Regions from separate parts of the Thauera sp. 63 genome, predicted to be linked through region 2. Evidence: riboswitches for the same ligand, from Rfam matches in the RefSeq annotation. Region 2 holds a riboswitch; the other holds the start of a gene.
What was found. Region 2 has a riboswitch for cobalamin ahead of bluB (5,6-dimethylbenzimidazole synthase). Riboswitches for the same ligand answer to the same signal wherever they lie in the genome.

Region 1 (8,545 bases), on a different contig from region 2:
GATTGCGCCCCTGCGGGATGCCGACCGCGCCGCGCCTGCCCGACACCGGCATGCCGCCACCGCCGTAGTGCCAGGAGAAGCCCACGCCCTGGCCAGGCTTGCCGATCTTGCCGGTCATGGCGGCGAAGGCGATGATCGCCCAGTGCGTCATCTCGCCGTGGTGGGCGCGCTGCAGCGCCCAGGCACCGGCGAACTGGGTGCGCTTGCTGGCGAAAAGGTCGGCCATCTCGACGATCTTCGCCGCCGGGATGCCGGTGATCTTCGCGGCCCATTCCGGCGTCTTGGGCGGCGTGCCGTCGGCGTCCTTGCCGAGCAGGTAGGGCAGGAACCGGTCGAAACCGACCGTGTATTTGTCGAGGTAGGCCTTGTCGTACTTGCCGGTCGTATACACGTGCCAGCACATCGCGAGGAACAGCGCGGTGTCGGTGTTGGGAACGATCTTCACCCACTCGGCGCGCATGGCCTCGTCGGTGGTGGTGCGCTGCGGGTTGATCGACACGAATTTCACGCCGGCATCGCGGATCGCCTCCCAGCGCGAGTACATCTGGTGGTCGGCCACCGTGTATTCGATGCGGTTGTTCTTCCACGGGTCGCAGCCGACCAGCACGAAGACCTCGGTGCTGTCGCGGATCACTTCCCAGGACGTCTGCGGCGAATACACCTCCATGTCGCCGATGATGTGCGGCAGGCTGACTTGCGAGGCGCCGCCGGAATAGTCGCCGGTGGTGACGCTGTGGCCGCCGATGAGGCCGAACAGCCGCCCCTGCAGCACCTGCGGGCGCAGTACGCCGGCGTGCGACCAGCCGCCGTAGGACGAACTGAACACCGCGTCATTGCCGTGCTGCTCGATCGTGCGCAGGCTGGCGTCGGCGACCAGCGCGAGCGCGTCTTCCCACGACACGCGCACGAAGGGTTCCTTGCCGCGCAGATGCCCCTTGATGTCGCCGCGCGGGTTGGCGAGGTAGGAACGGCGCACCATCGGATACTGCACCCGGGTCGGGTGGTAGGTGCGGCTCAGCACCCCTTCGAGCAGCATCTGCGTGGGCATCGGGTCGAAGTGCTTCAGCGGTTGCACGCCGACCAGGACGCCGTTCTTCACCACGGCCTTGAACGGGCCGTAGTGCGAGGCGTGGGGGATCAGCACGGTGTCCGCGCCGAACACCTCGTTGACCCCGAACAGCTTGAGCCCGCCACTGGCGACGGCGAAGGCGGCGGTGGACTTCAGAAAGGCACGGCGGTTGAACGACATGATGCTTCTCCTTGATCACGCTCCCGTCCGACGAAGGTCGGCGGTCCTGTTGAGCGTGATCTTCCGCCGCACGGGTTAACGGCGGCCGGAGAATTGCTAATGCAGGCTGCGGGTGTGTGAATGGGATTAACGAAACCGCCGGGCGCCGGGTGCAGCGCGGCCCGATTCCCGCGTCTGCTACCCGGCAGCGACTCACTCCCAGCTCAGTGCGCCGCCGGTCTGGTACTCCGTGACCCGCGTCTCGAAGAAGTTCTTCTCCTTGCGCAGGTTGGCCTGCTCGTCCAGCCACGGCAGCACGTTCTCCGCGCCGGGGAAGGGCTCGGCCAGCCCGACCTGGCGGGCGCGGCGATTGGCGATGTAGCGGAACTGGCCCATGTGCTGCGCGGCCGAGTAGCCGAGGATGGGCTCGCGCAGCAGATAGCCGGCGTAGGCGGCTTCGGCGGCTTCGGCTTCCTCCCACAGGCGGGCGAGCGCCGCGGGATCGAGCTGCAGGTTTTCCTCGGCGATGAGCGTGCGCACGGTGCGGATGCCGAAGGCGCAGTGCAGGACCTCGTCGCGCATGATGTACTGCAGCTGCTCGGCCGTGCCCTTCATCAGCCCGCGCCGCTGCAGCGCGAAGATGGGGGTGAAGCCGTTGTAGAACCAGCAGCCCTCGAAGATGGCCGCGAAGAAGAGGTAGGAGAGCGCGAATTCGTGCAGGTTGTCGCGGTCGGTGAGGTCGAAGTCGGCCCGCATCACGCGCTCGAGCCGGCGGTTGGCGAGCGCGATCTTGCCGTGGATCTCGGGCACGACGCGGTAGCGGTTGTAGATCTCCTGCTGGTCCAGGCCCAGGCTTTCGATGCAGTGCTGGTAGGTCCAGGTGTGCAGGGCTTCCTCATACACCTGGCGGGCCTGGTAGATCTGCAGTTCGGGCGCGGTCATCTTTTCCATCACCGCCAGGCCGATGTTGCGCATGGCGAGGATGTCCGAGGTGGTCAGATAGGACAGCACGTTCTCGAACACATGGCGCTCGGCCGGCGTCAGGCGATGGTGGTAGTCGTGAACGTCCTGCGCCATGGAGATTTCCAGCGGCGTCCAGTGGTTCTTGTTGGCGTTGAGGAAGAACTCCCACGCCCAGGGGTACTTGAAGGGCGCGAGCTGGTTGATGTCACCCTGGCCGTTGACGATGCGCTTGTCGGCTGCGCGCACCGGCGCCAGCGCGCCCGGCCGGGCATCGGTGGCGGACAGGGCTGTGCCGTAGCGGGATGTCGTGGGTGTCACCGTGGAAGCCGGGGAGTCTGTCTCGCGGGCGAGGGGCGTGTTGGCTGAAGAGATGGCTGGCTGGGGGCGAACCGGCGTGTCCCAGTCGTCGAAGAAGGTGGTCATTGGCAGGCCTCGCAGTCGGGGTCGAGAATGGAGCAGGTCTTGGGCGCCGGGCCGGCGCTGGCGGCGTACGGCGTGGTGGTGCCGGTCTTCTCCATGGCGGTGGCGCCCAGCGTGCGCAGGTAGTAGGTGGTCTTGAGCCCGCGCAGCCAGGCCAGGCGGTAGAGCTCGTCGAGCTTGCGGCCCGACGCGGCGGCGACATAGAGATTCAGCGACTGCGCCTGGTCGATCCACTTCTGCCGGCGCGAGGCGGCTTCCACCAGCCAGTGCGGCTCGATCTCGAAGGCGGTCGCGTAACGCGCCTTGAGTTCGGCGGGAATGCGCTCGATCGGGGCGAGCGAGCCGTCAAAGTACTTGAGGTCGGCCACCATCACTTCGTCCCACAGGCCGAGCGCCTTCAGCTCGCGCACGAGATGCGCGTTGACCACGGTGAACTCGCCCGACAGGTTGGATTTAACGTACAGGTTCTGGTAGTCCGGCTCGATCGAGGCCGACACGCCGACGATGTTGGAGATCGTCGCGGTCGGTGCGATGGCGACGCAGTTCGAGTTGCGCATGCCATGGCGGGCGATGCGTTCGCGCAGCGGGCCCCAGTCGAGCGCGGAGGAGCGGTCGACTTCGAGCAGGGCGCCGCCGCCGGCGCCGCTGCGGCCGCGGCCCTCGGCCAGCAGCGCGAGGCTGTCCTGCGGCAGGAGGCCCCGGTCCCACAGGCTGCCGCGGAAACTGGAATACGGCCCGCGCGCCTCGGCCAGCTCGGTCGAGGCCCAGTAGGCGGCGTGGCACACGGCTTCCATCGAACGGTCGGCGAACTCGACCGCGGCGTCCGATGCGTAGGCCAGGCCCATCATGTGCAAGGCGTCGGCAAAGCCCATGATGCCCAGGCCCACCGGGCGGTGGCGCAGGTTGGCGGCGCGCGCCTTGGGCGTGGCGTAGTAGTTGAGGTCGATGACGTTGTCGAGCAGGCGCATCGCGACGCGCACGGTGCGCTGCAGCTTGTCGTGGTCGAGCGTCCAGCGCCCGTCGCCGTCGCGCACCAGATGGGCGGGCAGGTTCACCGAGCCGAGGTTGCACACCGCGGTCTCTTCGGCCGAGGTGTTGAGCGTGATCTCGGTGCACAGGTTGGAGCCATGCACCACGCCCACGTGCTGCTGCGGCGAGCGCAGGTTGCAGGCGTCCTTGAAGGTGATCCACGGATGCCCGGTCTCGAACAGCATGGTCAGCATCTTGCGCCACAGCTGGAGGGCGGGCAGGCGCTTGAAGAGGCGGATCTCGCCGCGCTCGGCCTTTTCCTCATACGCGCGGTAGGCCGCCTCGAAGTCCTGGCCGTAGCGCTCGTGCAGGTCGGGCACGTCGACCGGCGAGAACAGGGTCCATTCGGCATTCTCCAGCACGCGTTTCATGAACAGGTCGGGGATCCAGTTCGCGGTGTTCATGTCGTGCGTGCGGCGGCGCTCGTCGCCGGTGTTCTTGCGCAGTTCGAGGAATTCCTCGATGTCGAGGTGCCAGGTTTCGAGATAGGCGCACACCGCGCCCTTGCGCTTGCCGCCCTGGTTCACCGCCACCGCGGTGTCATTGACCACCTTGAGGAAGGGGATCACGCCCTGGCTCTGGCCATTGGTGCCCTTGATGCGGCTGCCGAGCGCACGCACCGGCGTCCAGTCGTTGCCCAGACCGCCGGCGAACTTCTGCAGCAGGGCGTTTTCCTTGATCGACTGGTAGATGTCCTCGAGGCTGTCGGCCACCGTCGTCAGGTAGCAGGACGACAGCTGCGAATGGCGGGTGCCGCTGTTGAACAGCGTCGGCGTGCTGCTCATGAAGTCGAAGCTCGACAGCAGCTCGTAGAACGCGATGGCCTGTGCCTCGCGGTCGATCTCGTTGATCGCCAGGCCCATCGCCACCCGCATGAAGAAGGTCTGCGGCAGCTCGATGCGGCGGTCGTCGACATGCAGGAAGTAGCGGTCATACAGCGTCTGCAGGCCGAGGTAGTCGAACTGCAGGTCGCGCTCGGGTCGGATCGCCGCCGCCAGGCGGGCGAGGTCGAAGTCGGCCAGCCGGGGATCGAGCAGCTCCGCCTCGATGCCACGGCGGATGAAGGCGGGCAGGCAGGCGGCATAACCCTGGTCGGGGTCGGCCATGTCGGCCTGCGAGGCCTCGTGCCCGAGCACTTCGACGCGGATCGCCGACAGCAGCAGGCGGGCGGCGACACGTCCGTAGTCCGGCTCGCGCTCGATCAGTGTGCGTGCGGCCAGCACCAGCGCCTGGCGCACGGCGGCAATCGGCACGCCGTCGTAGAGGTTGTGCAGGGCGTGTTCGAGCACGGTGTCGGCGGACACACCGTCCAGCCCCGTGCAGGCCTCGCGGCACACGGCGAGCAGGGCGGCGCGGTCGAGCGGGCGGCGCGCTTCGCCATCGACGACGTGCAGCACTGGGCCGGCGCCGCCCGCCTGCGCTTCGGCGTCCTTCTGCGCCGCGCGTTCGGCAGCGCGGCGTTCGCGGTAGAGCACGTAGGCGCGCGCGACGTCGTGCTCGCCCGAGCGCATCAGCGCCAGCTCGACCTGGTCCTGGATGTCCTCGATGTGCAGCATGCCGCCGTCGGGTAGGCGGCGGGTGAGGGCGCCGACCACGGTATCGGTGAGGCGGGCCACGATGTCGCGTACGCGTGAGGACGCCGCACCCTGGCGGCCCTCGACGGCGAGGAAGGCCTTGGTCATGGCGACGGCGATCTTGTTCGGATCGAAGGCGACGACGGCGCCATTGCGGCGGATGATCTGGAATGCGGCGAGTTGCATGGCGCTATCAAGCGCTTCGGTCGGAAGTCGGTCCACGGGATGTCCTCGTCTGGGTGAATTCGAATGAGCGGGGTTTGGGAGGCAAGGGCAGCGTCAGGCGACTGCCCGGCTGCTTGCGGGGGCGTCGTCGGCGCAGCGGGACGCGGCCCGCAGTTCCAGCGTCAGCGGGGCGGTGTGGCTGCCGCCGGGACGGCGGAAGCCGCTGGTGGCCGCCATGTGCAGCACCGCCGGGCTGACGCTGTGGCACACGATGCGGACCGCGTCGTGCAGGCGGGCCAGCGCGATGACGTGGCCGAACAGCGCGCGTCCGAGTCCGCGCTGGCGGTAGGCTGCGATGACGCTGAGGCCGAAGTCGACCTCGCCATCGCGCACCCCCACATGGGCGAGGGCGACGATGTCGCCCTGCGCGGTGCACAGGCCATGCACGTGGTCGCGTGCGAAATCGAGGCTGGCGACGTAGGCGGCGATGCCCTCGTCGCGGATGCCGTGGCTGAAGCGCAGCAGCCGGTCGTCGGCATCCAGCGCACGCAGGTGTTCGAGGATGCGCGGCGTGTCTGCGGCGCCGAAGCGCAGCATCGGGCGCGGGGCCGTGATCGACGGTACGTGCGGAGCTGGCGTCAGCGCCGGGGCGAGGCGGGCAGATGCGGGCATGGCGGAGATCCGGTGCGGGCGGGGCGGATCTCCGACGGACGGGCGTGATGCGTCACGCGCATGGCCATGCCATGCGGTGCTGCCGTGCCATCAGGAAAGCGTGCAAGTGAAATGGTCTGAGCCATGCCTCTTGTCAGGGACACCCCGCCCCGAGCTGTTAAGGGAAGCGTCGCGGCAGGTCTCCTGGCTCTCGGGTCGTCGTCCTGCGCCGGCCTTCCCGGACATTCGTCCAGTGGCATGGAAAAGCGCAAGACTCACCGATTACAGTTGCGGGGGCAGCTCCGGATTCCGCACCTTGCGATGCGTCACCGGATTCCCTTGCCCGGTCGGAACCGGGCAGCCGTGACGGGCAGACATTAGGGCCGGCGGGTGCCGTGTGTCAAGCTTGACGTGTGAACAGTGATACTGCGGGTAGTGCTTGGCGACCCGGTTGACTACTAGGGGTTGCGTGCCGACCTGCTGCGATCGCGTCCGCTCCTGCCCTTAGTCGATCGTCGTGTACGACCGTGTGGCGGGGGATGGGCGCGCGATGGCGTCCGTGGTGGCATCCGCCGGTGCCGTCCCGCTGGCCACCGGTGCGGGCTCTTCAATGCCGAGCAGCCATTCGCGCCAGATCGCCACCAGCAGCGCCATCAGCACCGGGCCGACGAACAGGCCGACCAGCCCCATGGTCTGCACGCCGCCGACCAGGCCGAAGAAGGTGGGCAGGAACGGCAGCTTCACCGGGCCGCCGACCAGGCGCGGGCGCAGCGTCTTGTCCACGATGAAGAGCTCGATCGACCCCCACGCGAACAGTCCCAGCCCGGCGACAAGGTCGCCCGAGCCGACCAGGTACAGCGACACCAGCGTGAAGGACAGCGGCGCCCCGCCGGGGATCAGCGCCATGAAACCGGTGACCACGCCGAGCAGCACGGGTGAGGGCACGCCGGCGATCCAGTAGGCCACGCCGAGCACCACCCCTTCGCCGATTGCGATCAGGCCCATGCCGGTGACAGTGGCGCTGACGGTGGACGGCACCACGCGCGAGAAGCGTTGCCAGCGCGTCGGCAGGATGCGCTCGCCGACGACGTCGAGCTGCGCCGCGATCCGGCTGCCGTCCTTGTAGACGAAGAACAGCGTGATGAGCATGAACAGCGTGGTCAGGGCCAGCCGCGCGAGATCGCCGGTGGCGCTCAGCAGCGCGCGGTAGATGTTGCCCAGGTGCTCGCCGCTGATGATCTCCACCCAGTGCCCGAGTGCCTGGGGCTCGCCCAGGTGCAGGAGCCAGTACTCGGCGAGCCGGTTGCCGACCATCGGCAGGGCCCGGATCCAGTCCGGGACCGATGCGCCGGTCCGGTTGGCTTCGAGCAGCCAGGCAATGAAGTTGCCGGCTTCCTGCAGCGCGTAGTGCAGGGCGACGGTCAGCGGCACGATCAGCGCGCAGATGACGACGATCAGGGCCAGGCTCGCGGCCAGCGCCGTCTTCCCGCCGCACAGCACGACGCCCCGGCGGTACAGCGGCCAGCTGGCGAAGCCGATGACCAGCGCGGCCAGCACCGGCACGAGGAAACCGCTGAGGAAATACGCCCCCGCGGCAAGGATCAGCAGCAGCAGGGTGCGGACGATGAGGGGGGCTTGCAGGACTGGGGGCATGGGCAGGGCTGGACGGATCGCCGATGTGCCCGACTATACCGTAGGGGGCGGCCATTCCCCGACGCGATCGCGTGGCGGGCAGGCCGCGTGCGACTGCGAATCCCGGCGGTCTGCCACGGCATCACCCGCGATCGGATGGGGTTCCTGCCTCGGCGTGCTCGAGCGCGCGCACCAGGGTATGTACGGCCCGATGCGTCGGCACCTCGAAGCCGCCCGTCTCGGCCATGGCGAGCAGGGCGCCGGTGATGGCGTCGATCTCGGTGCGGCGGCCGGCGAGCACGTCCTGCAGCATGCTGGCGCGGTTGGCGGCGGTGGCACGGGCGACGCCGTGCACGCGTGAGAGCGCCGCCCCTTCGTCCAGATCGAGGCCGTTGGCGCGCAGCACCGGCAGCGCCTCGCGTACCAGGGTGTCGAGCAGCACGCGGTGCGGCGGTTCGAGCAGGGCGCCATTGGGCACGCGAAACAGCGCTGCCAGCGGGTTGATGGCGAGGTTCACCAGCAGCTTGGCGACCCGGGCACGGGCGATGTCCGGATCGACGCGGGCGACGAAACCGGCGCGCACGAACAGCGCCGCGAGGTCCTCGAAGCCGGGCGGCAGCAGGGTCTCGCCGGCGCCCGAGGGATGGATGCCGGTGGCATCGCGGTAGGCGCCTTCGGTCGTCACGCCCTGGCCGGCCGCCAGCGCGGGACAGGCCTCGCGCAACTGACTCTCGATCAGTCCGTTCTGCAATGACAGCAGGCCGTGCGGCCGCAGGGCGCTGGCGAGGCGGGCGGCGGCGTCGGTGTCGCCGGTCTTCACCAGCAGCACCGCCCAGTCGGCAGTGGGCAGGGCGTCCGGGGCGAAGACGTCGAGCCGGCGCAA
Region 2 (5,383 bases):
CCAGGTACTGGATGGCCTGCATGGCATCGGCCGCCGGATGACCCGCTGCGAATGACGCCGCGCCCAGCGCACGCTCCTGTCCGGCAAACTCCTTGCCCTGCATCAGATTGAAGATCGCCACCAGCAGCCGCGAAACCTCCGGATCCACCGCCACGTCGGCGGCATCGAACACCAGCGCGAGCAGTGCGCTGACGATCTCGCTGTAGCGTGCGGTCGCCGCGTCGGGGCGGCAGCGCTGGGCGGCCACGTCGGCACGCAGGTCGGGCAAGGCATCGAGCGCATGCAGCGCAAGCGCGACCCGGGTGAACAGCCTGGCACCGCCCAGCACCAATGCGCCGGCCCGCTCGCCGCCCAGCTCGGGCCGGTCGAGCCAGGCCCGCACCTCGGCCTCGGCCGCCCGGCTCGCATCGAGCTGCGCTTCGCGCTGGGCGCCGAATCGTGCGCCGTCCGACGCCAGAAAAACGTTCGAGGCACCGCGCTCGCGCTGCAGCTGATGCACGAGTTCGCTCACCGCCTGCACCAGCTCGCAGCTGAGCGCGAGCCGTTCGAGATCGTCGATTTCGCAGCGGCGCGCTGCGAGCAGGAATGCGAGCGCCGTCTTCATGCCGTCCTCCGGGGGTGTGGGGTCTGCGCGAGGGAGTCGCGCCCACGGGGACAAGCAAGAGTTGTGCACGTGGCTGGGCATGCCGCCGCGCACACGGTGTCGACCGGGATCACCCGGCCGCAGCACGCCCCTACTTCAGGATCGGCCGCACCCGCCCGATCTCGTCGACCAGCCGCTCGCCCGCCTCGTCCGCCCTGCCCCGCCAGCCGTCGAAGTGCAGCAGCTCGGTCAGCGGCATGCGCTTGAGCCAACCCGCCGACTCCAGCTCGGGCCTGTCGTAGAAATGGCTGACGTAGCCGATGCACAGATAGGCGATCGGCACGATGTCCTGCGGAATGCCGAGCGCCTCGCGCAAGGTCTGCTGGTGGAGGATGCTGACCCAGCCCACGCCCAGGCCCTCGGCTCGGGCGGCAAGCCACAGGTTCTGCACCGCGCACACCGCGCTGTAGACGTCCATCGCGCCGATGTGGGTGCGGCCGATCACCACCGGGCCGTTGCGGCTGCGGTCGCAGGTGATGCACAGGTTGACCGGCGCCTCGAGGATGCCTTCGAGCTTGAGCTTGCGATAGGTGTCGCGCTTGCCTTCCTCGAACATCAGCTCAGCCTCGGCATGGGCGGCGCGGAAGTCGGCTTGGATCTTCTGCCGCACCTCGCGCGAGCGCACGAGCACGAAGTCCCACGGCTGCATGAAGCCGACCGACGGGGCATGGTGGGCGGCCGTCAGCGCGCGCGCGAGCACCTCGTCCGGGATCGGGTCGGGCAGGAACTGGCCGCGCACGTCGCGCCGGGTGTGGATGGCCCGATAGACGGCGGCGCGCTCCTCGGCGCTGAACTGCGGATCGGTCTGGACGGCCTGCGAAGGACTGCTCATGAAATTCCCCTTGTCGTAGAGCAGTGGACAACCGCCGACCAGGCGGCTGCTTGATACGCTTCGGGGCCGGTCTTCCGGCTGTGGATCATCTCGTCCGGGCGCCTTCCCGATCCTTGCGGACCAGTGGCTGGGCAAACCATGCCCGGACAATCCCCATAACGGCGCTGGGCGCGCAGCGGAGTTGCGCCGCTTTCCCGATTCTCCCGCGACTGGCGCGGGCACCCCGAAGCTCGAAGGGCGAGAGGTTACCCCAAAGACGGGGCTCGCCGGAACCGTTCAGCCGCGCTGGCGACGCGCCTCGAACAGGCAGATGCCGCTGGCGACCGACACGTTCAGGCTCTCGACACTGCCGTGCATCGGGATGCGGGCGAGTTCGTCGCAGGTCTCGCGCGTCAGGCGGCGCAGGCCGTCGCCTTCGGCACCCAGCACCCAGGCCACGGGCACCTTCTGGTCGATCTCATACAGAGACTTCTCGGCCTCGCCGGCGGCACCGACCACCCACACGCCGGCATCCTGCATCTCGCGCAGTGCGCGGGCCAGGTTGGTGACGGTGATGTAGGGCACGGTGTCGGCCGCACCGCTGGCGACCTTGACCGCGGTGGCGTTGAGGCCCACCGCGCGATCCTTCGGCGCCACCACCGCATGCGCACCGGCGGCGTCGGCCACGCGCAGGCAGGCGCCGAGGTTGTGCGGGTCCTGCACGCCGTCGAGCACCAGGATCAGCGCATTCTCTTCGAGGCTGTCGAGCACGTCGGCGAGCTTGATGTCGCGCCGCGTGGCGTCGACCTTGGCCACCACGCCCTGGTGGCGCCGCGTGCCGACCAGCGCGTCGAGCTTGTCGCCTTCGCTGGACGTGATGCGTGCGCCCGCGGCCTCGGCCTGGGCAACGAACTTGCGCACTCGGGCGTCCTTGCGATCACCGGACAGGAAGATTTCCAGCACTGAATCCGGCGCGTGGCGCAGCTTGGCGGAAACGGCATGGAAGCCGTAGATGAGGCGGGTGGAGACAGTTTCTGGGGCTTTAGCCACGGCGGGTTCCCTTGGTCGAGGTCTTGCCGCCAGGACGTGCGGCCGGTTTGGAGGCGCGCGATTCTACCGGCTCGGCAACGGTCGCGGACGCCTTCACAGCCTTCGCAGCGGATTTCTTCGCTGGCTTGGCTGCAGGCTTCGCCTTGGCGCCCGCCTTGACTTTGGACTTGGCCTTGGCGGCGGGTGCCTTTGCCCTCTTCGCAGGCTTGCCCTCCGCCTTGTCCGCCGCCTTGCGCTTCTTGCCGGCCCGCGCGCTGGCCGCCTCCTCCGCCGCGAGTTTCTGCGCCGCTGCCTCCTGGTCGGCCGCCTTCTGCCAGATATCGTCGAGCACGCTCGCTTGCGGCGCCTTCTGCGCGGAAAGCGCCGTTGCGGCCTTGACGCGCGACTTACGCGCCGGCATCACCGGCGTGGGGGCCGTTTCCGGCACGGACTGCGCCTTGTCCCGGGGCTTGCGCGCCGGCTTTGCCGCGGTGGCGGCCGGTGCAATCACTTCTTCGGCCGGCACGGCGGCAGGCTTCGCCCGCGTCTTCCTTGCCGGCTTGGCGACCTCCACGGCAGGCGCCGCGGCCGGTGCTGCCACGACGACGGTCTCCACCGCTGCCTTGTCGGCAGCCGTCCTTGTCGTTCTGCGCGCACGCCGAGGTGCGGGAGCCGGCGTCTCCTCCACCACGGCGACAGGCTTCTCGACCGCCAGCGGACCTTCGATCAGGCGGAAGTCGATCTTGTTGGTCGCCATGTCGACCCGCACCAGCTGCACCTTGACCCGATCCGACAGGCGGAATTGCTTGCCCGTGCGCTCGCCCAGCAGGGCGTGGCGGGTCTCGTCGTAGTGGAAGTAGTCGCTGCCCAGATCGGAGATGTGCAGCAGGCCCTCGATGAAGATGTCGTCGAGGGCGACGAAGAGGCCGAAGGACACGACCGCCGACACGCTGCCGGTGAAGATCTCGCCGACGCGGTCCTGCATGAAGTAGCACTTCAGGAAGGCGACCACGTCGCGCGTGGCGTCGTCGGCGCGACGCTCGGTCATCGAGCAGTGCAGGCCGATCTGCTCCCAGTCGCCGGGGCGGTACTGCTCGCCCGCCAGCGCGGCCTTGATGCCGCGGTGGATCAGCAGGTCGGGATAGCGCCGGATCGGCGAGGTGAAGTGGGTATAGGACTCGTAGGCAAGGCCGAAGTGGCCGACGTTATCCGGGCTGTACATCGCCTGCTTGAGAGAACGCAGCATCACGGTCTGCAGCAGCTGGGCGTCGGGACGATCCCTAACCTGCTCGAGCAGCTTGGCGAAGTCGCCCGCGCGCGGCTCGTCACCACCGCCCAGGCCGAGGCCGAACTCCTTGAGAAACTCGCGCAGCTTGGCGAGCTTGTCCTCGGAGGGGCTGTCGTGCACGCGGTACAGCGCCGGGTGCTCGCGGCTGGCGAGAAAGTCGGACGCACACACGTTGGCGGCGAGCATGCACTCCTCGATCAGGCGATGGGCGTCGTTGCGCACTTCGGGTACGATCTGCGCGATCTTGCCGTTGTCGTCGAAGATCATCCGCGTCTCGGTGGTCTCGAAGTCGATCGCGCCGCGCTTGGCGCGCGCCTTCAGCAGCACGCGGAAGAGCTGGTCGAGGTTCTCCAGGTGCGGCAGCAGCGCGGCCAGCTCGTTGCGCACCGCCGGATCCTTGTCGTACAGCGCCGCGGCCACCTGGGTGTAGGTGAGGCGCGCATGCGACCAGATCACCGCGGGGTAGAAGCGGTAGGACTTGATGTCGCCGGTCATCGAGATCGCCATGTCGGCAACCATCGCCAGGCGCTCGACCTGCGGGTTCAGCGAACACAGGCCATTCGAGAGCTTCTCGGGCAGCATCGGGATCACCCGACGCGGGAAGTACACCGAGTTGCCGCGTTCGAAAGCATCCTTGTCGAGGCCATTGCCAGCGCCCACGTAGTGCGACACGTCGGCGATCGCCACGATCAGGCGGTAGCCCTTGCCCTGGCGCTCGCAATACACCGCGTCGTCGAAGTCCTTCGCGGTCTCGCCGTCGATCGTCACCAAGGCCAGTTTCGTGAGGTCCTCGCGACCCGCCCAGTCCTTCTTGCGAACCGCTGCCGGGAGCTTGCGCGTCTCTGCCTTGGCCTCCGCCGAGAACTCGAACGGCAGGTCGTGCTTGCGCAGGGCGATCTCGATCTCCATGCCCGGGTCGGCATAGTTACCCAGCACCTCCACGATGCGTCCGATCGGCTGCGTGACCTGGGTCGGCTGCTCCACCAGTTCGACGGTCACGATCTGGCCGGGCTGGGGCTTCTTGCGCCCACCCGGGGCGATCAGGATGTCCTGCGCCAGGCGGCGGTTCTCAGGCACGACGATCATCACGCCATGTTCTTCGATCACCCGGCCGACCACACGCGTGTTGGCGCGCTCGAGCACCTCCACCAGCTTGCCTTCGGGGCGGCCGCGACGATCCTGGCCGGCGATCCGGACCAGGACACGGTCGCCGTGCAGCAACTCGCGCATCTCCTTGGGTCCGAGGAAGATATCCGCGCCGCCGTCGTCGCGGCGCAGGAAGCCGAAGCCGTCGGGGTGGCCCTCCACGCGGCCCTTGATGAGGTCGGCCTTGGCCGGCAGCAGGTAGGCGTCGCGCCGGTTGCGCACGATCTGACCCTCGCGCTCCATGGCACGCAGGCGGCGGTCGAAGTGCTCGCGTTCGTGGGACTGGATGTCGAGCGCGACAGCCAGTTCATCGAACACCGTCGGCACCCCGCGCTCAGCCAGCACCTGCAGCACGTACTCGCGGCTCGGCAACGGCTGCTCGTACTTCTGCGCCTCACGTTCGTGGAAGGGATCGGCGAGGCGGATCGCACTGACGTGTGCTGCCGCAGCCTTGTGTGCAGCGCGG

Region 1: it holds a riboswitch for cobalamin, as region 2 does, so the genes downstream of both, C664_RS19685 (GNAT family N-acetyltransferase) here and bluB (5,6-dimethylbenzimidazole synthase) in region 2, are expected to answer to the same signal.

The regions. Positions count from the first base shown of each region.
Region 1 covers NZ_AMXC01000057.1:87-8,631, reverse strand. The annotation lists gene C664_RS19700 (molybdopterin-dependent oxidoreductase) at 1-1,249, opposite strand, end outside; gene C664_RS19695 (ribonucleotide-diphosphate reductase subunit beta) at 1,442-2,614, opposite strand; gene C664_RS19690 (ribonucleoside-diphosphate reductase subunit alpha) at 2,611-5,436, opposite strand; gene C664_RS19685 (GNAT family N-acetyltransferase) at 5,494-6,051, opposite strand; cobalamin riboswitch at 6,208-6,411, opposite strand; gene C664_RS19680 (AI-2E family transporter) at 6,535-7,683, opposite strand; partial or broken gene C664_RS19675 (ketopantoate reductase family protein) at 7,805-8,545, opposite strand, start outside.
Region 2 covers NZ_AMXC01000060.1:35-5,417, reverse strand. The annotation lists partial or broken gene C664_RS19790 (nitrate- and nitrite sensing domain-containing protein) at 1-604, opposite strand, end outside; gene bluB (5,6-dimethylbenzimidazole synthase) at 735-1,475, opposite strand; cobalamin riboswitch at 1,523-1,716, opposite strand; gene rlmB (23S rRNA (guanosine(2251)-2'-O)-methyltransferase RlmB) at 1,752-2,504, opposite strand; gene rnr (ribonuclease R) at 2,497-5,343, opposite strand.